Regions from separate parts of the Jeotgalibaca sp. MA1X17-3 genome, predicted to be linked through region 2. Evidence: predicted binding sites of a transcription regulator. Region 2 holds the regulator's gene; each other region holds the start of a gene.

Region 1 (2,210 bases), 880 kb from region 2:
AAATAGGAGATGAATGAAATGAGACGTATTTTTGAGAAAGAATTACACGAATTACATACCCAATTTATGAGAATGGGTGTTTTAGTAAATGAATCTTTTCATAATGCTATTGACGCTTTTATTAATCATGATAAAGAATTATCACGAAAAGTTATTGAAGATGATATCGAAATCAATCAATGTGAAGCTCAATTGGAACAAGCATGCTTTGAACTCATTGCTCTTCAACAACCCGTAACAACTGATTTACGTAAGATTGTAACGGTTATGAAGGCTAGTTCGGACCTGGAACGAATTGGAGACCACGCAGTTAGTATGGCAAAAGCGACTATTTCTGTGAAAGGGAATAAGCATAACATCGATATTGAAACAAAAATTGCTCTTGCTTCAGATGAAGTAAGTACGATGCTGCAAGAAGTTTTAGATGCTTATGTAGTTTTTGATGCAGATGCAGCCTATAAAATTGCAAAAAAAGATGAAAAAATAGACAAGCTCACGAAGGAAATTTACGAAGCAACGGTGGAAGAAATGAAACGAGATCCAGATATTGTTCTAGGTGGTAGCCATTATATGCGAATTGCCTTATATATTGAAAGAATCGGGGATTATATTACTAATATTTGTGAATGGATTATTTACTTGAATTCAGGAAAAATTATTGAATTAAATACACATAACTACGTAGAAGAATAGGATGAAGAAACAGGATGAGAATATTCTTTCATCCTGTTTTTGATTGAAAATATTTTATGAACAGACCAATTGAAAATCAAACCGCTTACCCTGAATCTATTATTTTTGGTAAAATAGATAAGAATGGAATAGAAGAGGTGACTTGTGTGCAAAAAAAGATAAAAGAAGATATAGTAGAACGAACCACTCAAATATTTAAATTGCTAGGAGATCCAACACGATTTCGGATGTTGTACCTTTTAGAAGAAGAATGGAATGTAAATGCAATTGCACTGGAACTGAATATGGAACAATCTGCCGTTTCTCATCAATTAAAAAAGTTGAAACAAGCAAAGCTTGTAAAGAGTCGCCGGGTCGGTAAAAATATGTTATATAGCCAAGATGATAGTCATGTTTTTGAAATCTTGGAAATGGCCGTTACTCATGCCACACACACTACTCATCCAGAAAAATAAAAATCATTATGATAATCAGAACATCACATTCGAACAGATGTTCTTTTTCCTGTTTTAATGGTATGATAAAAAAAGAAATGGAAATCACAATAAAAAGGAAGTATGTTATGGCAAAAAATCAAATTGTCGTGCATGGCGCACGTTCCCATAATTTAAAAGATATAGATGTTACCATTCCGCGTGATAAAATGGTTGTAGTAACCGGGCTATCTGGATCTGGAAAAAGTTCATTAGCTTTTGACACTTTATATGCGGAAGGAAAAAGACGGTATGTAGAAAGTCTTTCTGCCTATGCCCGTCAATTTTTGGGACAAATGGATAAACCTGATGTAGATAGTATTGATGGATTAAGTCCTGCTATTGCGATTGATCAAAAATCAACTAATAATAACCCTCGTTCTACGGTAGGAACCGTTACAGAAATTAATGACTTTCTTCGTCTTCTTTATGCACGTATCGGACACCCGATCTGTCCCAATGATGGTACTGAAATTAGCAGTCAATCAGCGGAACAAATTGTCAATCAAATTTTAGAATTACCAGAACGTACCCGAATTCAAATACTAGCTCCCATTGTAAAAAGTAAAAAAGGCCAACATAAAAAAGTTTTTGAGAAAATTAAAAAGCAAGGCTATGTTCGTGTGCGAGTAGATGGTGAAATTTATGATATTTCAGAAGTACCTGAATTAGAAAAAAATAAAAACCATCAAATTGAGATTGTTATTGACCGAATTGTAATTAAGGAAGGAATTCGTTCTCGTTTATTTGATTCAATCGAAGCTGCTCTTCGTTTAGCAGAAGGATATGCATTAGTTGATATCATTGATGGAGAAGAAATGTCCTTTAGTGAACACTATGCTTGTCCCATCTGTGGATTTACAGTAGGTGAAGTGGAACCACGTTTATTTTCTTTTAATGCTCCATACGGGGCTTGTGCAGACTGTGATGGGTTAGGTGTAAAATTAGAAGTCGATCAAGATTTGATTATTCCAGACAAAACACTAACCTTAAAAGAAAATGCTTTGCTACCTTGGAAACCCATTAGTTCTAATTATTATCCAG
Region 2 (2,210 bases):
CACAGGCTAAAATAATCCCTACCTGAATAAGAAGAGTTCGGCTAGTTAGTGTTTTCAGACTAATTTGATCAATAATATTTCCGACAATTCGAGGAGATATCACTTGAATAATTGCGACCATCACCAAAAAGAATATTCCAATACTATAAGCTTTCCATTCTTGTTTAAAGAACCATTTTAATCTTTTAAATATTCCCATTCACTTGATACCTTCTTTCTTTTACAAAAATAAAAAAAGTGGACCAAAAACATGCATCCACAATTTGTATCTATTCAACTTATTTTTTTTCTTTTTTGAAGATTGTGCCTTCATCGATGCCATAATTTGTTTTACTTTGCGTTCAGATGGCTTTTGTCCCATCTGCATCATCATCGATCGTAACATATCTTCAGAAAAAGGAGGGTTTTCTTCAAAATAATTCATCATATACTTACGTGAAAGAAAGAATCCACCCACTGCACCTAAAATTACTCCTAAAACTACAATAAAAATCCAAGCTCCTGTACTCATTCATATCCTCCTCCCAAAAGTTATCATTAAACCATTTTACAAGAATACCACAAAAAAAGAAATAGATATGACTGCTTTCTTCTTCTATTTTTAAATAGCAGACTTTTTTCATCTATTCTAGCTGTTTTTTATCATTCATACGAACATCTGTTTGATTACAATGTTTGACTATGCTACAATAAACATATAAATAATAGTAACGGAGATGATGCTCTCATGACAAAAAGTAGAGACACCCGGCAAATGGAAGTACTGCTTTTCATATATAACGAAGTACAGAAAAAGGGATATCCTCCAACTGTTCGTGAAATTGGAAATGCAGTCAATCTTTCTTCTACTTCCACTGTGCACGGGCACCTATCAAGACTAGAAAAATCAGGATATATTTATAGAGATCCTACAAAACCACGTGCAATAGAAGTTAGCGAAACTGGATTAACGAAACTTGGTGTAAAATCAAATCAAATGCCCTTACTTGGTACTGTAACAGCAGGAGAACCAATCCTTGCTATAGAAGAAGCAACCGACTTTTTCCCAATACCTCCTGATTTACAATATGTTTCAGAAGACTTGTTTATGTTAAAAATTCGCGGTGATAGCATGATTAACGTTGGTATACTAAGTGATGATTCTGTTATCGTTAGAAAGCAAACGTCTGCTGAAAATGGTGATATCGTTATTGCTATAACGGATGAAGATGAAGCAACCTGTAAAAGATTTTATAAAGAAAAAGACTATTATCGACTACAACCTGAAAATAATAGTATGTCCCCAATTATATTAGAAAACGTTCAAATCCTAGGGAAAGTAGTAGGGTTATACAGAAGTCATATTTCATAATTTTATTAAAAAAAGAAAAAGCCAGGGTAATTATAGTGACCCCAAAAAGTTAGACTTTTTTGCAGAGTAGATTATTCTACTCTGTTTTTTATGCGCTTTGTTTTAAAGAAGGTGATGATAATCGGTATTCAATTGGACTTAACCAATTAAGTTTCTCCTTCATTCGATCGTTATTGTAATAATTAATGAAGATCACTATTGCTTTCTTTAATTCCCCGTAACTTTTATAAATACGTCCATGATACATTTCCTGTTTCAATATACTAAAGAAGTTCTCCATTGGACTGTTATCGAAGCAGTTTCCCTTACGGGACATACTTTGGAAAATGTTGTTGTCTTCTAATTCTACACCATAGGCCTTCATTTGATACGCCCAGCCCTGATCTGAATGGAACATTCGTCTATATTTACACGTTCTCGAAGCCTGGATAGCGTCATTTAAAGCTGCTATAATGCTTTCGCCATTGGGTTGTTTAGTCACTTTAAAACTAATGATCTCGCGATTAAATAAATCCATAAATGGATCGAGGTATAACTTTTTAATTTGCAAACGACCTGATTCGTCTTTCTCATAATATTTAAACTCCGTCGTGTCCGTAGTGATTTTTTGATAAGGGATAGAGGAGTTAAACCGTCCATTTATACGATTAGGAGCTAGAACTCCGACGTTACCTTTATAAGAACTGTATTTTCGTGATTTTCGAGAATAAGATTTAACGCGGATATCAAGTTCAACCATGAGTCGCTGAAGCTTTTTATGATTGATTTCAACACCATACTTAAGTAACTCTTTTTTCATACGTCGGTACCCATAATCAGCGTGCTGCTTTCTTATAGTCATCATCACTTCTTTGATTTC
Region 3 (2,210 bases), 560 kb from region 2:
CGATAAGGATCTTTATTTTCTCTCCATGGTAAATGGTCACGTCCACTTGCATCAAACCAATCCAGAACTGCTTTTCTAAATCGTTTAATCTTTTCTTCCGACCACATACTAACTCCATACTTTTCTAGCAATTCTTTTTTTAATTCATCTCGAGTCATTTCAGAATCGTGACGCTTTTTCTTCTTTTCTTTTTTTATAGTCATTATAAATCCTCTTCTTGTTTCTTTTCCTCTATATATTCAGAAATCATTTCACTTGGATAACCTTTTTGAAATAAATTAGTTTTCACTTTTTGAATTAATTGGAACCCTTCTGCTTTGCGAGCATATCGACGCCAAATTTTATCACCTTGAATACGCAATGCAGCAAATTCTTCATCTTCTGGTGTCTCCGTATCTACTTCGAGCATAATTTTATCAATGACATCTCGGGTATACCCTTTTTGTTGCAAATGCATTCGGGCTTTCATTATGGCATCACGCGAAGAAGTCCGTTGCTGTTTATTTAATAATTTTTCTGCAAGTTTTATTCCATTTTCAATCTGATATTCTTCTGGATACTGTTCTAGTGACAAAGCAATCACCTCTTCCTTCAAACCTTTTAATTTCAATTCTCGTGCAATTACAAAAGGACCTTTGCGATTGATGTTAGCGGCGGTACGTGTATAACTTTCTCCATAAATTCGATCGTCTATATACCTTTGATCGTGCAACCGTTGGATGGTACCATCTATAACATCAAAAGGGATATCATTTTCCTTCAGTTTTTTGCGTACTTCTTTTTCGCTTCGTAAACTGTAAGATAGATAATCAACTGCGATACTATACGATAAGTAGGCTGTATTTTCTAACTCAATTTCTTTTTGTCGTTCTTTTGTCAGTTCCATTCCTTTGAAAAGACCAATCTTGATGAGAACGGCTTCCGAAACAGGAAAGGCATATTCGCCATCTAAATAAATATTAAAACGATCTTTTCGGCGTCTTTGTACTTGGATTTTCGTGATGACAGAAGGTTTTTCTTCTTGTTTCTCCTTTTTCATCCCTCTTCACCTCTTTCTTTTATCTTCCTCATTATAACAAAAAACACAAAAAAGAACAGTTGTTCTTAGACATAAAAAAAGCCGGGAAATTCCCGGCCATAAGAATGATTCTATTTTTTATAGTGCAGGTGGATTTTTTTCGGTTTCGTCGTAATCTGGATCGACATCTTTTGCCCCTTCACCTTTTTCGACTGCTTCCGTATCCATTCCAAATGGATCTTTTGAAACACGGTCCATTGATTCATCTGCAACTGGATGAGATACATTTTTATCTACTAAAATCTGACTCGGCTTCTCATTATCAGAAGTCACATCTTTTTCTGCTTTTCTGGAATGATTTTCTACATCACCTGTTGAAATGTCATTTCCACTTGCCCAGTCTGGTTGCGCACTTTTCTTTTGATCGTCTACTGGTTGATTATTTTTTTCTTGATCCATTATATCTTCCTCCTCATCTATGATTCCATCACGAACCATAAATTCTGAATGTTCTACATGGGCCGGTGGCGCCGCATCTACTAATAGTAAATATTCACCGTTATCGAGTGCTTCTTCAAAACGTTCATATGTATCGCTGTCGATTCCATAGTCTTCAAAGAGTTTTTCTTCATCAACCTCTTCAACTTCTTCAGTGGAATCATCTTCATCCATTTCAACTGTGAAAAATGAAACGATGCGGTCCCACAAGGAATCCTCCTGATCGCTAGTAACCACTACATCTACTTTTGTATCTTCTTCTAGTCTGTGTCCTTCTTCTTCCCGCGTGATAACTAATAATTGTTTAGCAGAATATCCTTCAGCTAGCATATCATTAATAGCAACCAACATGCGTTGGTAATCTGCAAACGTTCCTTCTATTCTTTTATTCAAATACAAGCACTCCCTTCTAGTCAATTGTTATATTCATTTTAAGGGAGTATTAGATAAATAACAAATAATAACCATTTTTAGAATAAGTGACCATCTCTAGTCATGCATTCTTTTTTTCTTTTTTATTAAAAAATAATTTTGATTAAATGATTCTTTTATATCATCGTAAGCAGGATTTTCTTTGATAATTTGTTCTTTTAAAAAAGTCTTTAATGAAAATTTTTGTACATGATCAAACCACTCTACCCAAGGCAAAGCATATTTATTGGATTCATATTTAACTACTTGCTGATTGAGAATA

Evidence for each region. The regulator LexA, encoded in region 2, represses DNA repair genes until DNA is damaged. The targets are predictions, from matches to a motif close to CNAACANNTGTTNG.
Region 1: a site for LexA is predicted at 1,179-1,192, ahead of uvrA (excinuclease ABC subunit UvrA). Genes of this name have one in related genera too.
Region 3: a site for LexA is predicted at 1,092-1,105, ahead of recX (recombination regulator RecX). Genes of this name have one in related genera too.

The regions. Positions count from the first base shown of each region.
Region 1 is NZ_CP090983.1:2,229,006-2,231,215, reverse strand. It holds gene phoU (phosphate signaling complex protein PhoU) at 19-693, shown strand; gene LZ578_RS11085 (metalloregulator ArsR/SmtB family transcription factor) at 750-1,148, shown strand; gene uvrA (excinuclease ABC subunit UvrA) at 1,256-2,210, shown strand, end outside.
Region 2 is NZ_CP090983.1:1,348,681-1,350,890, reverse strand. It holds gene LZ578_RS06785 (ABC transporter ATP-binding protein) at 1-199, opposite strand, end outside; gene LZ578_RS06780 (YneF family protein) at 221-511, opposite strand; gene lexA (transcriptional repressor LexA) at 728-1,351, shown strand; one part of gene LZ578_RS06770 (IS3 family transposase) at 1,440-2,210, opposite strand, start outside.
Region 3 is NZ_CP090983.1:1,909,007-1,911,216, forward strand. It holds gene mutY (A/G-specific adenine glycosylase) at 1-158, opposite strand, end outside; gene recX (recombination regulator RecX) at 203-1,039, opposite strand; gene LZ578_RS09600 (general stress protein) at 1,157-1,909, opposite strand; gene LZ578_RS09605 (competence protein ComK) at 2,006-2,210, opposite strand, start outside.